One region of the Streptomyces sp. NPDC051921 genome, then DNA from elsewhere that is predicted to be linked to it. Evidence: riboswitches for the same ligand, from Rfam matches in the RefSeq annotation. Region 1 holds a riboswitch; each other region holds the start of a gene.
The links. A riboswitch is a leader RNA that binds a small molecule or an ion and turns the genes downstream of it on or off. The one in region 1 is predicted to bind cobalamin.
Positions count from the first base shown of each region.

Region 1 (9,438 bases):
CGCCGACCAGAAGGCCAAGGGCAAGACGGACGCCGAGATTAAGGCGACGCTGGCGCAGTACGACCAGTGGGACCGCTACGACTTCGACGCCGACGGCAACTTCAACGAGCCCGACGGTTACATCGACCACTTCCAGATCGTCCACGCGGGCGAGGACGAGTCGGCCGGTGGCGGCGCCGAGGGCACCAACGCCCTGTGGGCCCACCGCTGGTACGCCTACGGCACCGACGCGGGCAAGACCGGCCCGGCGAACAACAAGGCCGGCGGCACGCAGATCGGCACCTCGGGCATCTGGGTCGGCGACTACACGATGCAGCCGGAGAACGGCGGCCTCGGCGTCTTCGCCCACGAGTACGGCCACGACCTCGGTCTGCCGGACCACTACGACACCTCCGGCGGCGAGAACTCGACCGGCTTCTGGACCCTCATGTCCTCCGGCTCGTGGCTCGGCACCGGCAAGGACTCCATCGGCGACCTCCCCGGCGACATGAACGCCTGGGACAAGCTGCAGCTCGGCTGGCTGAACTACGCCAAGGTCAACGACTGGCAGCGCGCCACCAAGACCACCCACAAGCTGGGCGTCTCGGAGTACAACACCAAGAACCCGCAGGCGCTCGTCGTCGAGCTGCCGAAGAAGAAGGTCACCACCGACGTCGTGGCTCCCGCCGAGGGTGCCACGCAGTGGTGGAGCGACATGGGTGACGACCTCAAGAACACCCTGACCCGCTCCGTCGACCTGACCGGCAAGTCGGCCGCCTCCCTGGAGCTCCAGGGCTGGTACGACATCGAGCAGGACTACGACTACCTGTACGCCGAGGTCTCCACCGACGGCGGCGCCAACTGGACCGCCCTCGACGGCACCGCCGACGGCAAGCCGCTGCAGAAGGACGCGTCCGGCGCCCCGGCCCTGACCGGTGCCTCGAACACGTACCAGAAGCTCGTCTACGGCCTGGACGCCTACGCGGGCAAGAAGTTCGACCTGCGCTTCCGGTACCAGACGGACGGCGGCGCGGGCGGCAAGGGCTTCACGGCCGACGCCATCACGCTGACCGCCGACGGTGCCGCCGTCTTCTCGGACAACGCCGAGAACGGTGACAACGGCTGGGTCGCCAAGGGCTTCTCGCGCATCGGCAAGGGCTTCGCGAAGGAGTACGAGCAGTACTACATCGCGGAGAACCGCCAGTACGTCTCGTACGACCAGACCCTCAAGGTCGGCCCGTACAACTTCGGCTTCACCGGCGACAAGGCCAGCTGGGTCGAGCACTACCCGTACCAGAACGGTCTGCTGATCTGGAAGTGGGACCTGTCCCAGAAGGACAACAACACCTCGCAGCACCCGGGTGTGGGCCGCGTCCTTCCGATCGACGCCCACCCGAGCCCGCTGAAGTGGGGTGACGGCTCGCTGATGCGCGGCCGCATCCAGGCCTACGACTCCCCGTTCAGCATCTCCCGCACGGACGGCTTCCAGCTGCACAAGGCCGGCGTCGGCACCTGGGTCCCGTCCCAGGCCGGCAACCCGACCTTCGACGACCGCAAGGGCGTCTACTGGTTCAAGGAGACCGAGCGCTCCGGTGTCCAGGTAACTGACACCAACACCAAGATCCAGGTCGTCAAGGAGGCCAAGGACGGCTCCACGATCACGGTCCAGGTGGGTCCCTCGACCAAGTAACGACGAGTTTTTCTGAATCGTCGCAGGTCAAAGCATGATCGGCCGTCGCCCCCTAGCGGGCGACGGCCGATCGTGTTTAGGTGCGTCTTACGGCTTCGGCCGTCCGACCTTATTGACAGTCGTTCCACGGGGGAGTGGTTCCGCATGCCCAACGGAGGGTTCTGCAGACTGCCGGGAGGCAGTGTCGTCGTCGCCATAGGACTGCCCAGCCCGGCCGGCGACGGGGCCACCGTCCGCTTCCTGGTGCACGCCGCGAACCGGGCCCGCGCCCTGACCCGGCTGCGGAACCTGGGCCTGCGTGCGGTCTACCTCCGCGGCAACACCGAGCCGCCCACCCCGGACGAGATCACGGCCGTCCTGCACCATCCGGAAGGCCTCCTGTGGCGGAGCACCGCCCAGGAGCTCTGGCACCCCGTGCGCTCCCTGCCGAAGGCCCCGGCCGCCTGAGAGCCGAGCCGGCGCCCCCGGCCCCCGGCCGCCCGAGCGGCGCCCGGTGGCCCGCCCCGGCGCCGCGGCTACGGGGCGACGACCGGCTTTCCGGTCAGCTCCACGCCCGCCTCGCGCAGGTCCTCCAGGGCCCGGTCCGTGGTCTCCTTCGCGACGCCGGCGGTCAGGTCGAGCAGGACGTGGGTGCGGAAGCCCTCCCGGGCCGCGTCCAGGGCGGTCGCGCGCACGCAGTGGTCGGTGGCGATGCCGACCACGTCGACCTCGGTGACCTCGCGGGCGCGCAGCCACTCGGCCAGCGCGCTGCCGTTCTCGTCGCGCCCCTCGAAGCCGCTGTACGCGGCCTCGTAGGCGCCCTTGTCGAAGACGGCGTCGATCGCGCCGGCGGTGACCGCCGGCGCGAAGTTCGGGTGGAAGCCGACGCCCTCGGTGCCGGCCACGCAGTGCCGCGGCCAGTTCGTCACGTAGTCGGGCGCCTCGCCGGCCGGGGCGAAGTGGTCGCCCGGGTCGACGTGGTGGTCGCGGGTGGCGATCACGTGCCGGTAGACGGAGCCCGCCGTCTCGCCGATCAGGTCGGTGATGGCGGCGGCGACGTCCGCGCCGCCGGCCACCGCGAGGCTGCCGCCCTCGCAGAAGTCGTTCTGCACGTCCACAACGATCAATGCGCGGTGCATGACAGGTCCTTAGCGGTCGGATCGGGAGGGCGGATCGGGCGTCGGTTCTCGGACGGATTCGAGCCTAGAGACTTCCCCCTCCCTACGGGAGGGGGCGCTCAGTGCGCGACGCGCACTCCGTCACCTGCTCCGTGCGGCGTGCGCTCACACGTACTCGGTCGGCAGGACCGGCTCGCCCCGCGACAGCTGGGTCGCCGACAGCGGCAGCCCCGCGCGGGCCGCGATGTGCCGGGCCCGGGCCGCCTCCAGGGGCTCGCGGGCCACCACGTCGCCGCCCTTGACGAGCTCGACGAGCAGCTGCCGGTCGACAAGCTCCGACGGGACGGGCCCGGTGCCGACGACCTCGGCCTCGGCGACGCCGGCGGCGTCCGCCCGGCGGGCGGCCCACTTGCGGCCGCCGACGGAGGCCTTGCCGCCGACCGACTTCTTCGCCACCGGCGTCAGCGGGGCCTTCGGGTCGGCCGAGGAGGCCCGGGCGACCAGCTTGTAGACCATGGAGCAGGTCGGGTGGCCGCTGCCGGTCACCAGCTGGGTGCCCACCCCGTACGCGTCCACGGGCGCGGCCGCGAGCGAGGCGATGGCGTACTCGTCGAGGTCGGAGGTGACCACGATCTTGGTGTCCGTGGCGCCCAGCTCGTCGAGCTGTGCCCGCACCCGGTGGGCGACGAGCAGCAGGTCGCCGGAGTCGATGCGGACGGCCCCGAGCCCGGTTCCGGCCACCTCGACGGCGGTACGGACGGCCTCGGCCACGTCGTAGGTGTCGACGAGCAGGGTGGTGCCGCTGCCCAGCGAGTCCACCTGGGCCCGGAAGGCGTCGCGCTCGGTGTCGTGGAGCAGGGTGAAGGCGTGGGCGGAGGTGCCGACGGTCGGGATGCCGTAGCGGAAGCCGGCCGCCAGGTCGGAGGTGGAGTCGAAGCCGCCCACGTAGGCGGCGCGCGAGGAGGCGACGGCGGCCAGCTCGTGGGTGCGCCGCGCACCCATCTCGATCAGCCGGCGTCCGGCGGCGGCCGAGGACATGCGCGAGGCGGCGGCCGCGATGGCGGAGTCGTGGTTGAGGATCGACAGGACGACGGTCTCCAGGAGCACGCACTCGGCGAAGGAGCCCTCGACCCGCAGGATCGGCGAGCCGGGGAAGTACACCTCGCCCTCGGGGTAGCCCCAGATGTCGCCGGAGAAGCGGTAGCGCGCGAGCCATTGCAGGGTCGGTTCGTCGACGATGTTCCGCTCGCGCAGGAAGCCGATCACGCCGGCGTCGAAGCGGAAGTTCTCGACGGCGTCCAGGACCCGTCCGACGCCCGCCACCACGCCGTAGCGCCGCCCCTCGGGCAGTCGGCGGGTGAAGACCTCGAAGACGGACCGGCGGTCCGCGGTGCCGGCCCTGAGGGCCGCCTGGAGCATGGTCAGCTCGTACTGGTCGGTGAAGAGAGCGGTCGACGGCACGTCCACCGGCAGCCCAAGGTCCGCAGCGTTCATGTGAGGATGCTACCGCAGTATTCGTCACTCTGACGAATACTGCGGGAATGTGCGGCGCGGCACGGGTGACCCGTTTGTGCGACCGACGGGTCGGGGTGGCAGCATGGGGTAAGTGAGCGTTGCGCCTATCGAGATCGAACGGACCGAATCGGCCGAGGAGGTCTCCGCCGTCGTCGAACCCGACGTGCCCTGGGTGACCCTCGTCCACAATGACCCGGTCAACCTGATGAGCTATGTCACCTACGTCTTCCAGGCGTACTTCGGCTACTCCAAGGACAAGGCGCACAAGCTGATGCTCGACGTGCACAACAAGGGCCGCGCGGTGGTCTCCAGCGGCACCCGCGAGGAGATGGAACGGGACGTGCAGGCGATGCACGGCTACGGACTGTGGGCGACCCTCTCCCAGGACCGCGGCTGATGGCGGGCCATTTCGAGTCCCTCCCGGGCGGCGGCGCGGCCGTCGCGCTCGACGAGGTCGAGATCTCGATCCTGCGCTCCCTGGCCGTCCAGCTCATGGAGCTGATCGGCCCCGGCGACGAGCCCGTCGAGGGCGAGGACCCGCTGGCGGCACTGTTCGCCGAGGGGCCGAGCGAGCCGCCCGCCGACCCGGCCCTGCGCCGGCTCTTCCCCGACGCGTACGGGGACGACACGGACGAGCTGCGCCGGGCGGCGGCCGACTTCCGCCGCTTCACGGAGAACGACCTGCGGGCCCGCAAGCGCGAGGACGCGCTCGCGGTGGTCCGCAGCCTCGACACGCTCGCCTCGGCCGCGGCCGGCGAGGGCGGCGGGATCCTCAAGCTCACGCCGGACGAGTCGCGCGCGTGGCTCGGCGCGCTCAACGACCTGCGGCTGACCATCGGCACCCGCCTGGACGTCACGGACGACGACGAGAGCGAGCAGCTGTACCGGCTGCCGGACTCCGATCCGCGCAAGCCGATGGTGATGGCGTACCTCTGGCTCGGCGGACTGCAGGAGTCGCTCGTCGAGACGCTGATGCCGTAGTCGCCGCACCCGGCACGGCCGAGCACCCGCGACGGCGGGTGTTCGCTCAGCGGACGCTCAAATCCGGATAACGAATGCGTTATCAAAGAACCCTGCTTTGCTCTGTTGGGTCCGTTTCATCCCTCTTTTTGTGTGGTCCGGGTCACGCGCAGGGGCCTCGATCACGGTTGAGCGCGTGATAAATCTTCACGACCACCCGGGGACGCCACCCCTGTCCCCGGGGGCGCTTCGACCGGCTGACCGCCGGTGGCACTCCATTCCACATCCGGGGGGATCAGGACCTGGTCCGCAGCACAGACGGCCGAGCCGGCCGGTGCGCGGATCAGCATGGAGAAAGGCGCACCACCATGACCTCTGCGCAGGTCGACCAGCAGCACGACGGCAACGAGGCCGCGGACACCGCGGCGGGCGAGGGCTACCACCGGGCACTCGGCGCACGCCAGATCCAGATGATCGCGATCGGCGGTGCCATCGGTACCGGCCTGTTCCTGGGCGCGGGCAAGGGCATCTCCATCGCGGGACCGAGCCTGATCCTCGCGTACGCCGTCGCGGGCCTCGTCATCTTCTTCATCATGCGGGCGCTCGGCGAGCTCCTCATGTACCGCCCCGTGTCGGGCTCCTTCTCGGAGTACGCGCGTGAGTTCATCGGCCCGTTCGCGGGCTTCGTGACCGGCTGGACGTACTGGCTCTTCTGGGTCGTCACCGGCATCACCGAAGTCACCGCCGCGGCCACCTACATGACGTACTGGTGGGACATCCCGCAGTGGCTGTCCGCCCTCGTCTTCACCGTGATCCTCTACGGCGCCAACCTCATCTCCGTGAAGCTCTTCGGTGAGCTGGAGTTCTGGTTCTCGATGGTCAAGGTCACCGCGATCGTCGGCATGATCCTCATCTGCGCGGGCATCCTGACCCTCGGCTTCTCCGACGCCGGCGACACCGCCTCGGTGACCCACCTGTGGAGCCTCGGCGGCTTCTTCGCCGGCAAGGACGGCATCTTCTCGACCCTGATGACCCTTCAGATGGTCATGTTCGCCTTCCTCGCCGTCGAGCTGGTCGGCGTGACCGCGGGCGAGTCGAAGGACCCGAAGACGGTCCTGCCGAAGGCCATCAACACCGTGCCGTGGCGCATCGCCGTCTTCTACGTCGGCGCGCTGATCATGATCCTGTCGGTCGTCCCGTGGACCGCGTTCAAGCCGGGTGTCAGCCCGTTCGTCGCGGCCTTCGAGCGCATGGGCCTCGGCGTCGGCGCCGCCATCGTCAACTTCGTCGTCCTGACGGCGGCCCTGTCCTCCTGCAACTCGGGCATGTACTCGACCGGCCGCATGCTGCGCGACCTCGCGCTCAACGGCCAGGGCCCGAAGGTCTTCACGAAGCTCACGAAGTCCGGCACCCCGCTGGTCGGCACCACCGTCTCGGCCGCGCTGATGACGGTCGGCGTCTGGATCAACTACCAGTGGCCCGGCGAGGCGTTCAACTACGTCGTCTCCTTCGCCACCATCTCCGGCATGTGGGCCTGGATCGTCATCCTGATCTGCCAGATCCGCTACCGGCTCAAGGCCGACCGGGGCGAGCTGCCGCAGTCCTCGTTCAAGGCGCCGGGCGGCATCTGGTTCAGCGTCTTCTCGCTCGCCTTCATCGGCATGGTCGTCGTGACCATGGGCATGGACGCGGACAACCGGGTCGCCCTGTACGGCGCGCCGGTCTGGGGCCTGCTCCTGGCCGTCGCCTACCTGGTGCTCAAGGCCCGCAACCCCGAGGGCGCCGCCTTCGCCAAGCGCTCCTGACCGGCACCGTCTCGGCATCCGGGCCGTCTCGTACCACTCCTCGGTACGGGGCGGCCCGTCTGCTTATCCTGTCGGCATGCTGACCATCACCCGAGCCCTGTTCGACCAGATCGTGGAACACTCCCGTGCGGACCACCCCGACGAGGCCTGCGGCGTGGTCGCGGGTCCGGTCGGCAGCGGCCGCCCCGAGCGCTTCATCCCCATGCTGAACGCCGCGCGCTCGCCCACCTTCTACGAGTTCGACTCCGGCGACCTGCTGAAGCTCTACCGCGACATGGACGACCGGGACGAGGAGCCGGTGATCGTCTACCACTCGCACACGGCGACCGAGGCCTACCCGTCCCGTACGGACATCTCCTACGCCAACGAGCCGAACGCCCACTACGTCCTCGTCTCCACCGCCGACACCGACGGCGCGGGCCCCTTCCAGTTCCGCTCGTACACGATCGTCGAGGGCGTCGTGACGGAGGAAGAGGTCAAGGTCGTCGAGGCGTACGAGTGACCGCTCCGATGATCATGCGAGACTGAGCGCGACCAACGGGCGGCAGGAGCCAGGAAGCCGGTGCGAATCCGGCACGGTCCCGCCACTGTGACCATCCCTCCCGGGATGGAAGCCAGGAACTGACCTGCCGCCTTCCCACCACCGATCGGGGACGCGGAGATCCCCGTCAGGAGGCCCGTTCCGTCATGTCCTGGCGCCGTACGTCACTGCTGCCCGCCGCCGCGCTCATGTCCCTCCTCGCCGCCTGCTCGGCCCCCGCCGCCAAGCCCTCGGCACGGCCCGCGCCCGGCTTCCCGTACACCGTCGCCAACTGCGGCGTGAGCACCACCTACCAGGCCCCGCCCCAGCGCGCGGTGACCATGAACCAGCACGTCACCGAGGTCATGCTCGCCCTCGGCCTGGAGAAGTCCCTGGTCGGCACCGCCTACCTGGACGACGCCGTCCTCCCCTCCTACAAGAAGGCCTACGACGCCGTCCCCGTGCTCGCGAAGGAGTACCCCTCCAAGGAGGCCCTGCTCGCCGCGAACCCCGACTTCGTCTACGGGGGGTACGCCTCCGCCTTCGACGCCACGGCCGGCCGGAGCCGCGCCGACCTGGAGCGCGCCGGGATCGCCACCCGCCTCAACACCGAGTACTGCCCCAGCGGCAGGAGCTCCTTCGCCGACCTCTACCGCGAGGTCGACGAGGTCGGCCGCACCTTCGGTGCCGCCGACCGGGCCGCGACCTGGGCCGCCACCGCGAAGAACACCGTCGCCGCCGCCGAACGGCGCCTCAAGGGCGTCGCCCCCGTCTCCGTCTTCGTCTACGACAGCGGCGACAAGACGGCCTTCACCGCCGGCGGCAAGGGCATCGGCAACGAGATCATCACCCGCGCCGGCGGCCGCAACGTCTTCGCCGACCTCGACAAGGCCTTCGGCGACGCCACCTGGGAACAGGTCGTCGCCCGCAAGCCCGAGGTCGTCGTCATCTACGACTACGGCTCCACCACCGTCGAGCAGAAGAAGCGGCGCCTCCTCGACGACCCCGCCCTGCGCGAGGTCCCCGCGATCAAGAACCGCCGCTTCGCCGTGATGCCGCTCTCCGACACCGTCCTCGGCGTCCGGGCCCCCGCCGCCGTCGACAAGCTCGCCACCCAGCTGCACCCCGCGCGATGAGCCCGGCGAAGCGGTACCCGGCCGTCGTCGCCGGACTGCTCGTGACGCTCGCGGCGGCCGTCGTCGCCTCGCTCGCGCTCGGCTCCGTCCGCGTCCCGCCCGGCCAGGTGCTCGACGCCCTGACCGGGCGGGCCGGGCCCTCCCCGTACCGGACGATCGTGCTCGACGTCCGGCTGCCCCGGGTCCTGCTCGGCGCCGTCGTCGGCGCCGGGCTCGCCGTCGTCGGCGCCGTCCTCCAGGCCCTCGTGCGCAACCGGCTCGCCGACCCCTTCCTGCTCGGGATCTCCTCCGGGGCCTCCGCCGGCGCCGTGTGCGTCCTCGTCCTCGGCGCCGCCGGCGGCGTCACCACCACCGTCGCCCTGCCCGCGGGGGCCTTCGCCGGCGCCCTGCTCTCGCTCGTCCTCGTCTACGCCCTCGCCCGGCGCGGCGGCACCCTCACCGGCGCCCGGCTCGTGCTCGCCGGCGTGGCCGTCTCCTACATCCTGTCCGCGCTCACCACCCTGCTCCTGGTCGTCGCCGGCCGGCCCGAACAGTTCCAGGAGGCGCTGTTCTGGTCCCTCGGCGGCCTCGGCAGCGCCCGCTGGGACGGCCTCGTGCTGCCCGCCGCCGTCCTCGCGCTCGGCACCGGCCTCCTGCTCACCCTCGCCCGGCCGCTCGACCTGCTGCTCGTCGGCGAGGAGGGCGCCACCGTCCTCGGCCTCGACACCGCCCGCTTCCGCGCCCTCGTCTTCGTCCT
Region 1 covers NZ_JBFAXU010000004.1:45,001-54,438, forward strand. Annotated here, with positions in the region: gene AB0M16_RS06865 (immune inhibitor A domain-containing protein) at 1-1,669, shown strand, start outside; gene AB0M16_RS06870 (hypothetical protein) at 1,814-2,116, shown strand; gene AB0M16_RS06875 (isochorismatase family protein) at 2,185-2,787, opposite strand; gene AB0M16_RS06880 (nicotinate phosphoribosyltransferase) at 2,932-4,260, opposite strand; gene clpS (ATP-dependent Clp protease adapter ClpS) at 4,373-4,678, shown strand; gene AB0M16_RS06890 (DUF2017 domain-containing protein) at 4,678-5,262, shown strand; gene AB0M16_RS06895 (amino acid permease) at 5,610-7,046, shown strand; gene AB0M16_RS06900 (M67 family metallopeptidase) at 7,123-7,548, shown strand; cobalamin riboswitch at 7,550-7,691, shown strand; gene AB0M16_RS06905 (ABC transporter substrate-binding protein) at 7,734-8,702, shown strand; gene AB0M16_RS06910 (iron ABC transporter permease) at 8,699-9,438, shown strand, end outside.

Region 2 (9,438 bases), on a different contig from region 1:
TGGTCGGCGACGGCGGCCGCGGTGTCCACCCAGAGCCAGGTCGCCTCCTCGCGGGTCAGCACCTCGGGGGCGTCGTCCGGATCGGTGCCCTCGTACTCGGCGAGCCACAGCAGCGCGTACGGGCGGAGGGACGGTTCCGCGAGGGCGGCGCGCACCTCGGGCTCGGCCGGGGCGCCGACGACCCGCAGGGCCTCGAAGGCGAGACCTCGCAGCAGGGCGTCCTCGCCGCGGGCGACGGCGAGCAGCTCGGCGACCGCGCTGGAGAGGGTGCGGGCGGCGAGCCAGGCGCGGTACTCGTCGCGGGCCGGGCCGGGGGTGAGCCGGGCGCAACCGCGGAGCATGTCCTCGGCGGACTGCTCGATGTTGCCGGCCGGGCTCTGGGCGGCGACGCAGATCTGCTCCAGCTTGACCCAGACCGCCCAGTTGCCGAGCGGGGTGAGGGTGGCCTGGCCGCCCTCCGCGGTCGTCCCGAGGGTCAGGGCGCCGACGGCGGCGAGGCCTTCCAGGGCCCAGTCGAGCAGCGGGGGCAGGCCCTCGGCGGCGGGGACCGGCTCGACGGCGGCGTCGGGGACCGGGACCTCGCAGCGCTCCTCGCGCAGCTCGTCGACGCGCTGCCGGAGCAGGTCGAGCAGGCTCGGCACCGCGACGGGCCCGGCCGAGAGCTGGAGCAGGGAGAGGACCTGGGGGACCGCCTCGACGACCTCGGCGACGGCGCCGGGCGCGACGTCCTCCGGTGCCGGGTGGACCAGCGACCAGGCGTCGAAGAGGGCGACCCAGCCGCGCAGCACGGCGGAGTCGTCCCGGTCCCAGGCCTGCAGCCGCCAACCGGGGCGGGCGGTGTCGCCGTGCAGCTCGACGAGTCCGGCGAGCCGGGCCCGGTCCCAGCCGGCCCTGACCTGCCCGGGCGTCAGATCCAGTGCGGCGGCGGCCCGTTCGCCGTCCGGGGGTGCCGTCTCGGCCTGCCGGTCGACGGCCGCCCAGCGGGCGATCCGGACCGCGTCGGCGAGCACGGCCCTGGCCTGGAGGGCCAGTTCCGCGCGGGGCGGCGTCCCCTCGGGCGGCCGGGGCGCCGGGCGGGTGCGCCGGTTCGTCACGGCCTTTCGCGCGGTGGCGAGGGCCCGCGGACGGACGAGTCGGAGTCTGGAGTTGCGCGCCAATGGTTCATCGGGCTTTCGAGACGTCACGGGGGCAGTCTTCCCGCTGACGGCCCGAAAGCCCAATCGGAATCCGTAACGCCGCCGCGCCGAGGGGTATTCGCCCCCGGCGCCGGCCCGGGGACGGGTGGAACGGAGCCCTCCCGGGCGCCTCCGCGGCCCATCACGGGCCCGTTCATGGGCCCGTTCGCGACCCCGCGTCCGCCGCCCCGTCCGCAGCGCCCGCCGCAGCGCCTTCCGGCCCCTTGCGGGTCTTTTCCGGGTACGTTGCGGGGTCCTTCCCGGGCCCTAGACGAGCGGGGTCAGGAAGCGGCGGAGGGCCTCTTCGTAGCGGAGGGGGTCCGCGTTCCACAGGGCCGCGTGAGGGGCGCCGCTGACCGTGGTGAGGGTGACGAGGTCCGGGCGGAGCTCGGCGAGGCGCCGCGAGGGGCCCCAGGGGGCGATGGTGTCGTCGGGACCGTGGAAAAGCAGGGTGGGGACGCGCAGCGCGCCGGGGGCGGCGGCCTCCTGGAGGCGGTCGGGATGGAGCCCGGTCCTGCCCTGGGCGGCGCGGACCGCGAGCGGCAGCAGCGGGCCCGGCACCCGGTGGGCGGCGGCCAGGTTGCGCAGGGTGGCCTCCCAGTCGAGGACCGGGGAGTCGAGGACGAGGCCGCGGATCCGGTCGCGCACCCCGGAGCTCGCGGCGGCGTGCAGGGCCATGGCGGCGCCGGTGCCCCAGCCGTGCAGGACGACCTGGGTGGCGCCGCGCCGGACGGCGTAGCGGATGGCGGCGTCGACGTCGCGCCACTCGGTGTCGCCGAGGTGGCCGAGCCCGTCGGGGGCGGCGGGCGCTCCGGCGTCGCCCCGGTAGGCGGGGAGGAGGACCGGGATCTGCCGGCGCTGGAGGAAGGGGACCAGGTTGAGCGGCTGCTCACGGGTGGTGCCGAGGCCGTGCAGGGCGATCACCCAGGTGGAGCGGGCGCCGGGGATCAGCCAGGCGGGCAGGTTGCCGAGTTCGCCGGGGATCTCGACGTCCTCGTAGGAGAGGCCGAGGGCGGTCTCGGGGGTGCCGATGTGCAGCTGCGGGGTGAAGCGGACCCGGACGCCGGGGCCGAGGGTGCCGAGCTCGACGCGTTCGAGGCGGCGCACGACGGTGTCGGCGGTGTGCGGGACCCGGTCGAGGACCGGGCCGACGACCGCGTGCAGGGCGTCGGCCTCGATCCCGTACGTGCCGGGGCGCAGCGAGGCGAGGCTGCGGGTGAGGGTGATCCGGCCCGGTCCCGTGGCGTGCACGGTGAGCTTGGGATCGCCGGGGAAGGGGCGCCCGGAGGGCACCTTGAGGGCGACGTCGCTGGCGTACCGGCCGGCCGCCACCGCGGCCGCGCCGAGACCGATCACTGTGGTGACGGCCGCTGCCGTCGCTGTAGCCGGGCGCACGCTCCCAGTGTCGGCAGCCTGCCCGCGACCTGCCACCGGGCGGCTCCTTCGAGTGACGTGGGTCTCGTTCTCGGGGTCCTCCGTGCGACTGAAGCGGTCCACGGGGCGATACGGGACGAGAGTGGAGGAAGCTACGCGCGTTGCGTCCGGCCCGGAACGGCACGGTTTACCCGGGGTCGCACGGTGACCGCATCGTGGACAGCCCGTCCGTCCGACCCGGAAGCGGAATCTCCGGACCTCGATTCGGGACACCACGTCGCCCGACCCAGTTCACCTTCCGTTCACCCAGGTTGCCTACGTTCAACCTGCCACTGACGTCAAACGATTGCCTGGGTAAATGGAACACATCACGCTGCTGCTCGCGATTGTGGTCGTGACAGCTCTCGTGTTCGATTTCACGAACGGTTTCCACGACACCGCCAACGCGATGGCGACGACCATCTCGACCGGTGCCCTCAAGCCCAAGACGGCGGTGGCCATGTCCGCCGTGCTGAACCTCGTCGGCGCGTTCCTGTCGGTGGAGGTCGCCAACACGATCTCCAAGGGACTGGTCAACGAGGAGGGGATCCAGCCCGAAGTCATCCTCGCCGCGCTCGTCGGCGCGATCCTCTGGAACCTGGTGACCTGGCTGGTCGGACTGCCGTCCAGCTCCTCCCACGCCCTGATGGGTGGCCTCATCGGCGCGACCGTGGCCTCGATCGGCATCAGCGGCGTCAACGGCGAGGTCGTCGTGACGAAGGTGCTCATCCCCGCGATCGCCGCCCCGGTGGTCGCCGGCGTGGCCGCGATGCTCGCCTCCCGCCTGACGTACCGCCTCGGCAAGAACGCGCCCGAGAAGGCGACGGCGAAGGGCTACCGGGCCGGCCAGATCGCCTCCGCCGGTCTCGTCTCCCTCGCCCACGGCACCAACGACGCGCAGAAGACCATGGGCATCATCACCCTGGCCCTGGTCGCCGGCGGCACCCTCGCCCCCGGCTCCAACCCGCCCGTCTGGGTCATCGTCTCCGCCGGCACGGCGATCGCGCTCGGCACCTACCTCGGCGGCTGGCGCATCATCCGCACCATGGGCAAGGGCCTCACGGACCTCCAGCCGCAGCAGGGCTTCGCCGCCCAGACCAGCGCGGCCACGGTCATCCTGGCCTCCTCCCACCTCGGCTTCTCCCTCTCGACCACGCACTCCGTCTCCGGCGCCGTCATGGGCGCGGGCCTGGGCCGCAAGGGCGGTGTGGTCCGCTGGTCGACCGCCACCCGCATGTTCGTCGCCTGGGGCCTGACCCTGCCGGCCGCCGGCCTGGTCGGAGCGGGAGCCGAGTACGTCGCCCGTCAGGGCGACTGGGGCGTCTACACGGTCGCGGCCTTCCTGGTCGCCTCCTGCCTCGGCATCTGGCTCCTCTCCCGTCGTCACGTCGTCGACCACAACAACGTCAACGACGTCGAGACCGGGACCGAGCCCGCGGGTGTCGTCACCACCGCCATCGCGGCCGTCACCCCGCCGCCGGCCGGCTCCGTCGCCGCCGTCGCGGACGAGGACCTGAAGGCCACCATCCCCGCCCCGGGCCCGACCGACCCGGCCGCTCCCCCGGCCCCCGCCGCCGCGGTCTAAGGAACTGGAACCAAGCATGAAGATCGACTGGGCAGCTCTCGGCTCCGTCTTCGGAGTCAGCCTCGTGGCCACCGTCGCCCTCGTGGCCCTCTTCACCCTCGGTGTCGTCGGCCTCGGCAAGCAGGAGGAGGCCGCGGCGAACGGCGGCTCCGCCACCCTGGCCCGCACCGGCGCCTACCTCTGCTTCGCCCTGTGCGCGGCGGCCGTCGCGTACGGCATCTATCTGATCGTCGCCTGACGCTCGACGGACCATCCGGCCGGGCGGCCCCCCACCACGGGTGCGGGGCCGCCCGGCCGCCGTGTTTGTGGTGCTTCGCACAGTGACGCGACGCAGGTCAAGGGTGAGTTGACGGGTGTTCGCGGAGCGTGGTGGACTGCCGAAGCCATTACGGCGGCAAGCAGAGGAAGTCCGGTGCGAATCCGGCACGGTCCCGCCACTGTGACCGGCCCCGACGGGCCGGGAGTCAGGAACTCTCGCCGCCGGTCACGTCGAGCCAGGGCGCGGACCCTGAGTGAGGACACAGTGCCATGCCCGGCCGCGGCCCCCGACCTTCCCGTGCCCGCACCCCCCGTCCCTCCCGCGTGTTCGCGTACGGAGCCGCCGCCGGCCTCGCCGTCGACCTGCTCGTGGGCGATCCGCGCCGCGGCCATCCCGTCGCCGCGTTCGGCCGCGCGGCCGGTGCGGTCGAACGGGTCCTGTGGCGCGACGACCGCGGCCGGGGCGCCCTGCACACCGCCGTCTGCGCGGGCGGAACCGTCGCGCTCGGCGCCCTCGCCGCCCGGACCCTGCGGGGCAGCCGCGCCGCATCCGTCGCCCTGACCGCCGCCTCCGTGTGGGCCGTCGTCGGCGGTACGACCCTGGGGCGCGAGGCCCGTGCGATCGGCGGGGCGCTCGCCGCCGGCGACCTGGAGGTGGCCCGGGAACGGATGCCGCACCTCGTCGGCCGCGACCCGCAGGCCCTCGACGGGCCCGCGATGGCCCGCGCGGTCGTTGAGTCCGTCGCCGAGAACACCTCCGACGCCGTCGTGGGCGCCCTCTTCTGGGGCGCGGTGGCCGGCGTGCCCGGCCTGCTCGGCTTCCGGGCGGTGAACACCCTGGACGCCATGGTCGGCCACCGGTCCCCCCGCTACCGTCGCTTCGGCTGGGCCTCGGCCCGGCTCGACGACCTCGCCGGCTGGCCGGGCGCCCGGCTCACCGCCGTCCTCACCACCGTCGCCGGCGGGAACCCGCGCGGGGCGGCGAAGGCCTGGCGCGAGGACGCCGGGCGGCACCCCAGCCCCAACGCGGGACCGGTGGAGGCCTCGTTCGCCGGAGCCCTCGGCGTACGGCTCGGCGGGACCCTGTCGTACGGCGGGCGGATCGAGCACCGGCCCGTGCTCAACGGGACGGGGCGGGCCGTCGAGGTGACCGACATCGACCGGGCGGTCCGGCTGTCCCGCCGGGTGACCTGGCTGACCCTGGCCGCCTGTGTGGGCGGCCGGACCATCGCGTGCGCGCTGAGGAAGCGGAGGAACGTATGAGAGGCGGGGGGCTGCTCGTCGCCGGGACCACGTCCGACGCGGGCAAGAGCGTCGTCACGGCCGGCATCTGCCGGTGGCTGGTCCGGCAGGGGCTGAAGGTCGCACCCTTCAAGGGACAGAACATGTCCCTCAACTCCTTCGTGACGCGGGACGGCGCGGAGATCGGGCGCGCGCAGGCCATGCAGGCGCAGGCGGCCCGGGTCGAGCCGAGCGCGCTGATGAACCCGGTGCTGCTCAAGCCCGGCAGCGACCGCTCCAGCCAGGTCGTGCTCATGGGCAAGCCGGTCGGCGAGCTCAGCGCGCGCGGCTACCACGGCGGCCGGCAGAAGGAGCTCTTCGAGCCGGTTCTGGCGTGCCTGGAGGAACTGCGGGGCACGTACGACGCCGTGATCTGCGAAGGGGCGGGCAGTCCGGCCGAGATCAACCTGCGGCGCACGGACATCGTGAACATGGGCGTCGCACGGGCCGCGCGGCTGCCCGTCGTCGTGGTCGGCGACATCGACCGGGGCGGGGTGTTCGCCCAGTTCTTCGGGACGACGGCACTGCTGGCGCCCGAGGACCAGGCGCTCGTCGCGGGCTATCTCGTGAACAAGTTCCGCGGTGACGTGACCCTGCTGGAACCCGGACTGGACATGCTGCACGGCCTCACCGGGCGCCGCACCTTCGGCGTCCTGCCGTACGCGCACGGCCTCGGCATCGACGAGGAGGACGGCCTGCGGGTCTCGCTGCGCGGCGCCGTGCGCGAGTCGGTCGTGGCGCCGCCGCTGGGCGCGGACGTGCTGCGCGTCGCCGTCTGTGCCGTGCCCCTGATGTCCAACTTCACCGACGTGGACGCGCTCGCCGCCGAACCGGGCGTCGTCGTCCGCTTCGTGGACCGGCCCGAGGAACTCGTCGACGCCGACCTGGTCGTCGTGCCGGGGACCCGCGGCACCGTCAGGGCGCTCGCCTGGCTGCGCGAGCGCGGCCTCGCCGACGCGCTGGCCCGGCGGGCCGCCGAGGGCCGCCCGGTGCTCGGCATCTGCGGCGGATTCCAGGCCCTGGGCGAGCGCATCGACGACGAGGTCGAGTCGAAGGCCGGCACCGTCGACGGCCTCGGCCTGCTGCCCGTACGGGTCCGGTTCGCGCCCGAGAAGACGCTGGCCCGGCCGGTCGGCGAGGCGCTCGGCGAGCGGGTCGAGGGCTACGAGATCCACCACGGCGTCGCGGAGGTCCTCGGCGGCGCCCCCTTCCTGGACGGCTGCCGCGTCGGCGCGGTCTGGGGCACCCACTGGCACGGCTCCCTGGAGAGCGACGCCTTCCGCCGCGCCTTCCTCCGCGAGGTCGCGGCGGCCGCCGGGCGCCGCTTCGTCCCGGCCCCCGACACCTCCTTCGGCGCCCTCCGGGAGGAACAGCTCGACCGCCTCGGCGACCTGATCGAGGAGCACGCCGACACGGACGCGCTGCTCCGCCTGATCGAGAAGGGCGCGCCGGAGGGGCTGCCGTTCGTGCCGCCGGGTGCGCCGTGACCGCCCCGCTCGCGACGCCCGCCCCGACCTCCGTACGACCCGAAGGAGTGACCGCCCGATGAGTACCCGCTACCCGTTCACCGCCGTCGTCGGCATGGACGACCTGCGGCTCGCGCTGCTGCTGAACGCCGTCAGCCCGGCGGTGGGCGGCGTGCTGGTCCGGGGCGAGAAGGGGACCGCCAAGTCCACGGCGGTCCGCGCGCTCGCCGAGCTGCTGCCGGAGGTCGCGGTGGTCGCCGGCTGCCGCTTCAGCTGCGACCCGGCCGCGCCCGACCCGGGCTGCCCGGACGGCCCGCACGGCGAGGGGGCGCAGGAGGCGCGGCCCGCGCGGATGGTGGAGCTCCCGGTCGGCGCGTCCGAGGACCGGCTGGTCGGCGCGCTGGACATCGAGCGGGCGCTCGCGGAGGGCGTGAAGGCCTTCGAGCCGGGGCTCCTCGCCGACGCGCACCGGGGCATCCTGTACGTCGACGAGGTCAACCTGCTGCACGACCACCTCATCGACCTGCTGCTCGACGCCGCAGCCATGGGCTCCTCGTACGTCGAGCGCGAAGGCGTGTCCGTGCGGCACGCGGCCCGCTTCCTGCTGGTCGGCACCATGAACCCCGAAGAGGGCGAGCTGCGCCCGCAGTTGCTGGACCGGTTCGGCCTGACCGTGGAGGTCGCGGCCTCCCGGGAGCCCGAGCAGCGGGTGGAGGTCGTGCGGCGGCGGCTCGCCTTCGAGGACGACCCGGCGGCGTTCGCCGCGCGCTGGGCCGAGGAGGAGGCGGCGCTGCGCGGGCGGATCGTCGCCGCGCGGGCGCTGCTGCCGCAGGTGACGCTCGGGGACGCGGTGCTGCTGCAGATCGCGGCGACCTGCGCCGCGTTCGAGGTGGACGGCATGCGCGCGGACATCGTGATGGCCCGGACGGCGACCGCGCTCGCGGCCTGGGCCGGGCGCACGGAGGTCACCTCCGAGGACGTCCGGCAGGCCGCCCTGCTCGCCCTCCCCCACCGGCGTCGGCGCAACCCGTTCGACGCGCCCGGCCTCGACCAGGACAAGCTCGACGAGACGCTGGAGCAGTTCAAGGGCGACGACGAGCCCGACGACGACCCTGACCCGCAGGGCCCGGGCGGCGACGGCCCCGGCGGTGGGGGTGGTGGTGGCATTCCCCCGCAGGGCGACGGTCCCGCGCCCGAGGCGTCCGACCCGTCCGGCCCGTCCGACGTCCCCGACGGCGCACCCGCGCCCCGGAACGGCGGTGCCGGCGCCGACTCCGGCGAGCGCGCCGCCGTCAAGGCCGCCGAGCCCTTCCGTACGAAGATGCTCAGCGTGCCCGGACTCGGCGAGGGCGCGGCCGGGCGCCGGTCCCGGGCCCGTACCGAGCACGGCCGGACCACCGGCGCGACCCGCCCCCGCGGCACGCTGACCAAGCTGCACCTGGCCGCGACCGTGCAGGCCGCCGCCCCGCACCAGAAGGCGCGCGGCCGCTCGGGCCCGGGCCTGGTGGTGCGCCGGGACGACCTGCGGCAGGCGACCCGGGAGGGCCGCGAGGGCAATCTGGTCCTGTTCGTCGTCGACGCCTCCGGCTCGATGGCGGCGCGGCAGCGGATGAGCGCCGTCAAGGGCGCCGTCCTTTCGCTGCTGCTCGACGCCTACCAGCGGCGCGACAAGGTCGGCCTGGTCACCTTCCGGGGCAGGGCCGCCGAGGTCGCGCTGCCGCCGACCTCGTCCGTGGACGCGGCCGCGGCCCGCCTCGAGCAGCTCCCCACCGGGGGCCGTACGCCGCTGTCCGCCGGCCTGCTCAAGGCGCACGACGTGCTGCGCGTGGAGCGCCTGCGCGACCCCTCGCGCCGCCCGCTGCTCGTGGTCGTGACCGACGGCCGGGCGACCGGCGGCGGTGCCGACCCGGTGGCGCTGGCCGCGCGCGCGGCCCGCCTGCACGCCGCCGACGGTACGGCCGCGGTGGTCGTGGACTGCGAGACGGGACCGGTGCGGCTCGGCCTCGCCGGAAACCTCGCCCGTGAACTGGACGGCACCGCCGTCACCCTGGACGAACTGCGCGCCGACTCGATCGCCGGGCTCGTCAGGGACGTACAAGGCAACCACTCTGGCGCCAGGAGGGCCGCGTAATGCCTAAGGGACAGCCGACCGTCGTTCCGGACGACGGACTGACCACCCGTCAGCGTCGCAACCGTGCGCTGGTGATGGTGCACACGGGCGTCGGCAAGGGGAAGTCGACCGCCGCCTTCGGCATGGCGC
Region 2 covers NZ_JBFAXU010000007.1:54,341-63,778, forward strand. Annotated here, with positions in the region: gene AB0M16_RS11570 (hypothetical protein) at 1-1,094, opposite strand, end outside; gene AB0M16_RS11575 (alpha/beta fold hydrolase) at 1,443-2,570, opposite strand; gene AB0M16_RS11580 (inorganic phosphate transporter) at 2,908-4,173, shown strand; gene AB0M16_RS11585 (hypothetical protein) at 4,190-4,411, shown strand; cobalamin riboswitch at 4,534-4,668, shown strand; gene AB0M16_RS11590 (cobalamin biosynthesis protein) at 4,702-5,694, shown strand; gene AB0M16_RS11595 (cobyric acid synthase) at 5,691-7,199, shown strand; gene AB0M16_RS11600 (putative cobaltochelatase) at 7,258-9,309, shown strand; gene cobO (cob(I)yrinic acid a,c-diamide adenosyltransferase) at 9,309-9,438, shown strand, end outside.
Region 2: another riboswitch for cobalamin. It lies ahead of AB0M16_RS11590 (cobalamin biosynthesis protein); the one in region 1 lies ahead of AB0M16_RS06905 (ABC transporter substrate-binding protein).

Region 3 (9,438 bases), on a different contig from region 1:
TGCCGAGCGGGCGGTCCCGGTCGAGCGGGGCGCGCTCGCCGAGCCGCCGGAGCACGGTCTCCACCCGCCGGTCGGCGCCCTCTCCGCCGCGGGCCTCGTAGGCGGCGAGCAGTGCGGCGTACCCGTCGAGGTCGCCGGTCGCGGCGAGCACGGCCTCGGCCTGCCGGATGCGCCGTTCCAGGTCCCGTACGTCGGCGAGCGCGCGGTCGATCGCGTCGCCGACGGTGGCGCTGCCGGGCAGGTCCAGGGTCTGGGCGAGGTACCCGACGCCGCCGGGGGAGTCGACGGTGACGGTGCCGTGGTCGGGGCTCTCCAGGCCGGCCAGGAGCCGCAGGAGCGTGGACTTGCCGGAGCCGTTGTCGCCGACGACGCCGACGCGTTCGCCGGCCTGGACGGTGAGCGAGACCCGGTCGAGGACGAGCCGGTCGTGGACGTGCCGGTCGTCGTAGCGCTTGGTGACGTCGGTGAGATGGACACGGAACAAGGGCGACCTCCCGGGCTCGGGGACAGGGCGGGATCCGCGGCGGGGATCCATGGGTGATGCAAGCGAGACGGCACGTCTCGTCTCGGTCTCGCGCCACCGTACGCCTCCGACCCCCGCGGCGCAAGACGTTTCGTCTCGCGACGCGTCGCGAGGTCGCTCAGGCGGAGGCGGCGCGCAGGACCAGTGCGACGCCCGACAGCAGGGTGAGGACGACGGCCGGTGCCACCGCGTAGTCCTTCGCGCGGACGTGGCTGACGATCGCGCCGAGGAAGTAGAGCACCAGGCCCACGGCCGCGGCCTCGCCGAGGGCCGGGACGGCGAGCCCCGCGAGCAGGCCGAGCGCGCCCGCCGCCTTCGCGGTCGCCAGCCAGGGCAGCCAGGAGTCGGGGATGCCCAGCTTGGTCATGCTGCCCGTGACCTGCGGATTCCGGGTGAAGGTCAGGAAGGCGGAGGCGGAGGTCGCGAGCGCGAGCAGTGCGGCGACGACGGCGTAGCCGATGAACATGGAGGTGCTCCAATGATCTGGGGACGGAAACCGTTGAAGAGTAACAACGATTTATCGAGCTCCACAATGGAGCCGCTGTTACGGTGGACGGCATGGCAGCAGCTGACCCGAACGACCGCCTCGGCTTCCTCCTCTCCTTCCGCGGGGAGCTCACCGGCGCGCGCATCCGGGCCGCCCTGGCCGTCGCCGGGCTGCACCCGCGCAACGCGATGACCCTCATGCGCCTGGCCCCCGGCGCCACCAGTCAGCGCGAGCTCGCTGCCGTGATGGAGGTCGACCCCAGCCAACTGGTCGCGATCCTCAACGAGTTGGAGTCGGACGGGCTGTGCGAGCGGCGCCGTGACCCGGCCGACCGGCGCCGCCACATCGTGGAGATCACCCCGGCGGGAGTCGAGGCCCTGGATCGCGTGGACGCCGCGGTGAGCGCGGCCGAACGCGAGCTCTTCGGCGATCTCACCGAGGCCGAGCAGACCCTGCTGCGCGGCCTGCTCGACCGGGTCGTCGTGGACCCGGCCGGACACGAGTGCGGCGAGTAGCCGACCGGCCCCCGGGGGCGGGGACGGACGGACCGCGCCCGAGGGAGTCCGCGCACGGCCGATGAGTTCCGGCGGTGGCCGGGGTCCACCCCCTGACCGATCCACCGCGGAGGAGAGAACCATGGCCGAGACCGACACCCGCACCCTGGAGACCGCCGGAGCGACCCTCCGCTACGACGTGCGCGCCGGCACGGGAAGCCACCCGCGCCCCCTGCTGCTCATCGGCTCCCCGATGGACGCGACCGGCTTCACCACCCTCGCCTCCCACTTCGCCGACCGGACCGTCGTCACCTACGACCCGCGCGGCGTCGGCCGGAGCGTCCGCACCGACGGCGCGGCCGAGACGCGGCCCGAGGAGCACGCGGACGACCTGGCCCGGCTGATCGAGGACCTCGGCACCGGTCCCGTGGACGTCTTCGCCAGCAGCGGCGGCGCCGTCAACTCCCTCGCGCTGGTCGCCGCGCGCGGCGACCTGGTGCACACGCTCGTCGCCCACGAGCCGCCGAGCGCCCAGGTCCTCCCCGACCGGGAGGCGGCGCTCGCGGTCTGCTCCGACGTCCGCACGACCTACCTGCGCGACGGCTGGGGCGCGGGCATGGTCAGGTTCTTCGCGGTCGTCTCCCACAAGGGTCCGTTCCCGGCGGACTGGGCGGCGCGGCCGTTCCCCGCCCCCGACACCTTCGGCCTGCCGACCGAGGACGACGGAAAGCGGGACGACCCGCTGCTCGGGCAGAACATGCGCGGCTGCACCTCCTACGCCCCCGACTTCCCCGCGCTGCGGGCCGCGCCGACCCGGATCGTCGTCGCCGCCGGCGAGGAGTCCGAGGGGGAGCTCGCTGCGCGCGCGGCGGCGGCCGTCGCCCAGGGGCTCGGAACCCCGCTCGCCGTCTTCCCGAGCAACCACGGCGGCTTTCTGGGCGGCGAGTTCGGCCAGCACGGCGCCCCGGAGGCCTTCGCCAAGGCGCTGCGCGCCGCGCTCGAAGCCTGACGCCCCGTCCAGGTCCCGGGACCCGGGGCTCGCGACCGGACTCCGCAGCGCCGAGGCCGTGACCCGACGCCCGTGGCCCGACGCCGGGAGCGGCTCGCGATCGCCGACGCCCCCTCCCGGCCGCCTCCCCCGGCCCGCGGGGCACCCGCTCGGCGCCGTACCGCCGCGGCCCGGCTCGCGGCGCATCCCGCTCGGCGCCGTACCGCCGCGGCCCGGCCCGCGGCGCACCCGGCCAGCGTCGTACCTCCGCCCTGCTCGCGGGGCACCCGCTCGGCGCCGTACCGCCGCGGCTCAGTCGACCGGCGTCCCCAGGCGCACGTTCCAGCGGCCCGACCGTCCCGACAGCTCGATCCGCTCCAGCGGGCGCACGTCGAGCCGCCAGAAGACGGCCTCCGGCGCGCCGAGGGCGTGGGCGACGGCCGCGCGGATCACGTCCGGCTCGGCGAAGGCGAGCACGGTGCCCGGCTCCAGGGCGTCCATCCAGTCCGCGACCCGGACCCTCAGCTCCCGCAGCGACTCGCCGCCGTGCGGGGCGGCGGCCGGGTCGGACAGCCAGGCGGCCACCGACTCCGGCTCCTCGGCGGCGAGTTCGTCCAGGCTCCGGCCCCGCCACCGGCCCATCGCGCAGCCCGCGAGCGCCGGTTCGGCGGGCACGTCCGGGTGGCCGAGGAGCCCGGCCGTCCCCTCGCAGCGGACGGACGGCGAGCGGAGCAGGCGCATCCGGCGCGCCGGGCACAGCGGGCTGACGCTCCGGTTCCGCAGCGGCTCCAGCGGCCCGTCGTCGTCGAACCGCGCCTCGCGCAGCGCCTTGTTCATGGCGGGCGCGACCAGGGCGAGGTGCACGGTCCCGGTGCCGGTCCCGGCGGCGGGCGTGGACGTGGTCATGGGTGATACATCCCTCAGCGTTTCAGGCGGTCTTGGCGTGATGTGATCGGCGCGGTACCGTCAGTCGACATTTCCATATGAACGACGACGGCGAGACGGAAGCCCGGTGAGAATCCGGCACGGTCGCGCCACTGTGAGCCGCCCCCAGCCCGTGGACGGTGAGTCAGACCCGACGACCGTCGTCGCGCACCACCGTATGGGACGCGAGTTCCCGAGGAGGTTCCACCATGGCCGAGGCCATTGCGTCGCCCGCCGTTCCGTCCACCCCCGCCGTCACGCTCCCGGTCCGTGCCGTGCTTCCCTGGGCGGCCTTCGCCGGCATCCTGATGCTCGTCGCGCTCTACTTCGTCGGTGCCGAGCAGGGGGCCACCTCCCTGTTCGCGGGCAGCGACGTGCACGAGTGGGTGCACGACGGGCGCCACCTGCTCGGTTTCCCCTGCCACTGAGGGGCCACCGCGCACATGTCTTCCCCCGCTCACGTCCCCACCGCGCCCACGGGCTCGCTCGTCGGGAGACTCCTGGTCCGCGGCATGCTCGCGGGCCTGATCGCCGGACTGTTCGCCTTCGCCGTCGCCTACGTCGCCGGTGAGCCGTCCGTCAACGCGTCGATCGCCGTCGAGGAGGCCGCCGCCAAGGCGGAGCACGCGGCGGCGCCGGCGCACGACCACGGCGCCAACGGGGCGGCCACCCAGGCCGACTCCGAGGAGGAGATCGTCAGCCGGGACCTGCAGTCCACGGCGGGTCTCGCCACCGGCGTCCTCGTCTACGGCGTCGCCCTCGGCGGCATCGCGTCCCTGGCGTTCTGCTTCGTCCTGGGACGGGTCGGCCGGTTCACCCCGAAGGCCACCGCGGCGCTCGTCGCGGCGGCGGCCTTCACCACGGTCTACCTGGTGCCGTTCCTGAAGTACCCGGCGACCCCTCCGGCCGTCGGCAACCCGGACACCATCGGGAAGCGCACCACGCTCTTCTTCCTGATGATCCTGCTGAGCGTGCTGCTCGGCATCGCCGCGGTCGTCGCGGGCCGCCGGCTGGCGCCGCGCCTCGGCAACTGGAACGCGACCGTCGTCGCGGGCCTCGGCTTCGTCGCCGCGGTCGGGATCGCCTGCGCGTTCCTGCCCGGCAACGAGGACGCGGTGGCGGCCACCTTCCCGGCCGCCGTGCTGTGGGAGTTCCGGCTCGCGACCCTGGGCATCCAGGCGGCCCTGTGGGTGGCCTTCGGGCTCGCCTTCGGGCTGCTCGCGGAACGCCTGCTCGCCCCCAGGGCGCAGGCGGCACCGGGCGTGACGGCGGCGGCCCCCGCCGCCTGAACCCCGCGACGCACGACAGCGATCGGCCCCGTCCACCCGGTGAGGTGGACGGGGCCGGTCGTCGTTCCGCGCGCCGTTCCGCGGCGCCGGGCCCGGTCGTCGACCTTCCGCCTGCCGGGCGAGGCGGGAGTGCGACGAGGGGGCCCAGCCGTGGCCTAGCCGAGCTCGCGCACCGGCGCCCCGGCCAGGAAGGCCTCGATGTCCTCGACGGCCTGGCCGAAGTAGCGGGCGTAGTTGTCCTCGGTGACGTAGCCGAGGTGCGGCAGGGCGAGCACGTTCGGCAGGGCGCGCAACGGGTCGTCGGCGGGCAGCGGCTCGGTGTCGTACACGTCCAGACCGGCCCCGCCGATCCGGCCCTCGCGCAGTGCCCGCAGCAGTGCGGGGCCGTCGACGAGTCCGGACCGCGAGGTGTTGACGAGGTGGGCGCCGGGGCGCATCGCCCGCAGTTCCTGCTCCCCGAGGAGGCCGCGGGTGCGGTCGGAGAGCACCAGGTGCAGGGAGACGACGTGGGCGGCGCCGAGCAGTTCGTGCAGCGAGGCCGCCCGCCGCACACCGTGCCCGGCCGCCCGCTCGTCGGTGAGGTTCGGGCTCCAGGCGGTCACGTCCATGCCGAAGGCCTGCCCGATCCGCGCCACACGGCCGCCGATCTTGCCGAGTCCGACGAGGCCGAGGGTGCGGCCCGCCAGGTCCGTGCCGACCGTCGACTGCCAGGGCCCGCCCTCCCGCATCGCCCGGCTCTCGGTGTGGACCTGCCGGGCGAGCCCCAGGATCAGCGCCCAGGTCAGCTCGGTGGGCGGGACGGAACTGCTGTCCGTGCCGCAGACGGTGACGCCCCGCTCGCGTGCGGCGGCCACGTCCACGGACGCGTTGCGCATCCCGGAGGTGATCAGCAGCCGCAGCCGCGGCAGCCGTGCGAGGAGCGCGGCGTCCACCGGGGTCCGCTCCCGCATCACCACGACGATCTCGCAGTCCTCGACGGCGCCGACGAGCGCGTCCCGGTCGGTGAGGTGCTCGCGCAGGACGCGCACCTCGACCCGCCCGTCGAGCCGGCCCCAGTCGGCGGAGGAGAGGGCGACGCCCTGGTAGTCGTCGAGGATCGCGCAACGCAGTGTCATGCAGCGCATGATGGCGTACGGGACCGGTGCGCGGGCGGTCGGGGGCGCGCGGCTACTTCCAGTTGATCCGGGCCTTGACCGCGCGGGCCGCCTTCCAGCCGAAGCTGACGGCGTACGCGGAGACCGCCGACGGCGCCGGCTTCACCTGGAGCACCAACTGTCCGTCGCGCGGGCCGATCCGCACCGTGTGCAGCTTCTTGCCGGCGCCGGGCAGCGACACGGCGTGCTCGTCGGCCCGCTTGCTGACCTTGCCGCCGAGGGCCGTGCCGAGGTTGCCGCGGGCGGTCAGGCCCTGAGCCGTGCAGCGCAGCGAGAGGTGCCAGTCGCCCTTGGGCAGGGCGCCGCCGCCGTCGGCGGTGGCCAGGTCGACGGAGGCGCGGAAGCAGGCCCGCCCGTAGTCGTAGGTCTCCTTGCCGCGGGTGACGGTCAGGTGCGGGGAGGGGACCTGCTCGGCCGGGACGGCGATCTCCCGTCCCGTGCCGACGTGCTTGAGGACGACCTCCGTCACCAGGTCGTCGGTGTCGGCCTGGTCGAGGTACGCGTAGCCGGCGAGGTCCAGGACGGTGCCTCGCCAGGCCAGCCGGTCGACCCGGCGACGCGGGCTGACGCCGAGCGCCGCGCGGGTGATGTCGCACAGCTCCTCGTGCGCGGCGGAGCCGACGGCCGGGAACGGCGGCGTGGCGTACAGCTTGCCGTCGCGGACGACGGCCTTGCCCGGCTGCCCGGCGACGTGCCACTCCACGACGGAGACGAGCTCGTCCGTCAGCCCCTCGCGCAGGCAGTGCGCGATGAGCTTCTCGTTGACGGGCATCTTGGCCAGGATCTCGGGGTTGATCCACTTACGCGCGTAGGGGCGGGCCAGTTCGACCATGCGCTTGCGCTCGTCGCCGTCGGCGGCGAGGAAGCGTTGGTCGAAGCGGCGGATCATCTCGACGTTGACGTGCCGTCCGACGAGGTGGTCGCGCAGCGGGCCGGGCTCGGTGAGGCCGGTGACGAGGTCGACCATCTCGTCGGCCTGCTCCACGGCGACGGTGAAGTCGATGCCGTTCGCGGTGATGTTGCCGTCGTCGCCGCGCTTGACGACGTAGTAGCAGTCGTAGTCGCCGACGATCGAGATGACCCCGCTGTGCAGATAGGCCCGCGCGACGAAGTGCTGGTCCTCGCTGATGCGCATGTGCTCGGGGAAGCGCAGCCCGTGCTTCTCGATGACCTCGCGCCGGAACAGCTTGAAGGGCATGAGGGTGTAGTAGACGTCGCCCTTGGACAGGTCGACCTTGTCGACGTTCTTCGCGAAGACCTGCTTGGGCACCCGGCGTCCGACGCCGATCAGCTTGGCGAGCACCGTGTCCGAGCCGTTCTTCTCGGCCATCGCGACCAGCCGCTCCAGGGCCTCGGGCCCGAGACAGTCGTCGCCGTCGACGAAGAACACGTAGGTGCCGGTGGCGTGGTCGAGCCCCACGTTGCGCGGCCGGCTCGGCCCGCCGGACGCCTCCTGGTGCACGACCTTCATGACGCCCGGGTGCCGCTCGGCCCACGCGTCGAGCGCCTCACCGCTGCCGTCGGTGCTGCCGTCGTTCACGGCGACGACCTCGATGGCGTCCAGACCGATGGTCTGCTGCTCGATCGACTGGAGGGTCAGTTCCAGGTACGGCATCGCGTTGTACACGGGCACGACGAGAGAGACCGTGGGCGTACGCGGGACGTTCATCTTTCGGATCCCCCAGTGCAGATCTTGTGAAGCTGGTCGCGACGCCGCATCGTATCGCCAGCTGGGGGAAGGCGGATCAGCCGCCGTCCGGACCCGGTCACCCTAGGCTGACGGACATGGCATCCACGGCGACTTCCCGGATGGCGCAGGCATTCGACGAGCTGTCAGGTGACTACGACGACGCCCACCATGACGCCGTCGCGGCGGAACTGACCCGCTGGCTCGACCCGTCGGCGGGCCGAGCGGTGGCCGACGCGGCGTGCGGCACCGGGGCGGTGGCCCTCGCGGTGGCCGGGCGCTGGAAGGGGTCCGGGGCGGCGTCGCCTGTCCTCGCGGTGGACCTGTCGGCCGGGATGGTGGCGGCCGGTCGGGCCCGGGCCGAGCGGGCGGGACTGGCCGGCGCGGTCGACTGGCGCGTCGGCCCGGCGGTTCCGCTGCCCGTCCGCGCCGGTGCCCTGGACCTGGTGCTGTGCGCGTCCTCGCTGCACTTCCTGGGCAGGGCCGCACTCGCGGACTGGCTGCGTGCCCTACGGCCGGGCGGCCGGGTCGGCTTCAGCCTGCCGGTGGCGTCGACGTTCCGGCCACGCGGTGTGTTCGCCGAATTGGTCGCGGCCGATCTGCCGTTGCCCGAGACCGCCGAGGACGCGGTCCGCCTGACCGAAGCGGCGGGCTTCACGGCTGTGGCCGCGCGGACGTTCCAGGTCGGCACCCGCGCCGTACTCCTGGTCCGGGCCGAGACGCCCGGCGGCGAGGGCGGACGGGCCGGCTGACACCGAGGCCCTGTCCCGCGCCGACGCCCGGTGGCGGTCGCGACCGCGCCACGGGCGGGCCCGGGGGTGGGGAGCGGAAGCCGCGGTCGGCCGAACGCCGACGCGGGAACCGCGCGCGGACCCGGACCTGCTGGCCCGGTGCCGCGCCCCGGTCTTGCTGGCCGGGTGCTGCCGGCCCGGACCTGCTGCCGGCCCGGTGCCGCGCCCCGGACCCGCCTGCTGGTCCGGTGCCGCGCCCCGGACCTGCCGGCCCGGTGCTGCGACTCCGACCCGCTGCCCTGTGTCCGTGCCCCGGACCCGCCGCCCCGGGTCTGCGACCCGGGGCTCCGGTCGCGGCGGCGGTGCGGCGGAGGCGGTGGGCTCGGGGGTCAGGCCGTCGCCCGCGACGGGGTGCGGCGCTGGGTCTCCTGCCGTACGACCCGGCGGCGCCGGGACGGCAGGCCCGCCGTCGGGTTGGCGACGCCCCAGGCCGCGCCCTTGCAGATCAGCTCCTTGTAGAGGGCGGCCACGCGGCCCGTCAGGGCCTTGTCGACCGCGCGGTCGTCCGCGGTGACGAACTGGATCAGGCCCTCCCGGCGCCCGAGCGAGACGCACTGCTGGAAGTAGCGGATGGAGACGTGGGGAACCTTGGTGCCGGCGAGTCGGGCGGCGATGGCGTCGGCGGCCTGCCAGGCCATGGGGACGCCCGAGGCGCAGGACATGCGGAGCGGCCTGTCGTTCGGACCGATCGCCATCGCCGCGTCACCCACGGCGTACACGTCGGGGTGGGAGACCGAGCGCATCGTTTCGTCGACCACGATCTGACCGCGCTCGGTGACCTCCAGGGTGGTGGCCCGGGCGATCGGGTGGACGGCGAAGCCGGTGGTCCAGACGGTGACGTCGGCGGGGACGGTCCGGCCGTCGGCGGTCGTCACGCGGTCCGCCGCCACGGCGTCGACCGCGGCGTGCTCGTGGACCTCGATGCCGAGCCGGTCCGTCACCTTCCGCAGGTGGGCGCGGCCCTTCGCCGAGAGCCAGTCGCCGAGGGTGCCGCGGACGGCCAGGGACACGGCGAGGTCCGGGCGGGACTCGGCGATCTCGGTCGCCGCCTCCAGGCCGGTCAGGCCTCCGCCGACCACGACCACGGGCCGGCCCGCCCCG
Region 3 covers NZ_JBFAXU010000012.1:27,629-37,066, reverse strand. Annotated here, with positions in the region: gene AB0M16_RS17535 (ABC-F family ATP-binding cassette domain-containing protein) at 1-484, opposite strand, end outside; gene AB0M16_RS17530 (DoxX family protein) at 642-989, opposite strand; gene AB0M16_RS17525 (MarR family transcriptional regulator) at 1,082-1,525, shown strand; gene AB0M16_RS17520 (alpha/beta hydrolase) at 1,647-2,513, shown strand; gene AB0M16_RS17515 (histidine phosphatase family protein) at 2,805-3,398, opposite strand; cobalamin riboswitch at 3,450-3,590, shown strand; gene AB0M16_RS17510 (CbtB-domain containing protein) at 3,626-3,844, shown strand; gene AB0M16_RS17505 (CbtA family protein) at 3,860-4,705, shown strand; gene AB0M16_RS17500 (D-2-hydroxyacid dehydrogenase family protein) at 4,861-5,820, opposite strand; gene AB0M16_RS17495 (glycosyltransferase) at 5,873-7,528, opposite strand; gene AB0M16_RS17490 (methyltransferase domain-containing protein) at 7,645-8,298, shown strand; gene AB0M16_RS17485 (FAD-dependent oxidoreductase) at 8,667-9,438, opposite strand, start outside.
Region 3: another riboswitch for cobalamin. It lies ahead of AB0M16_RS17510 (CbtB-domain containing protein); the one in region 1 lies ahead of AB0M16_RS06905 (ABC transporter substrate-binding protein).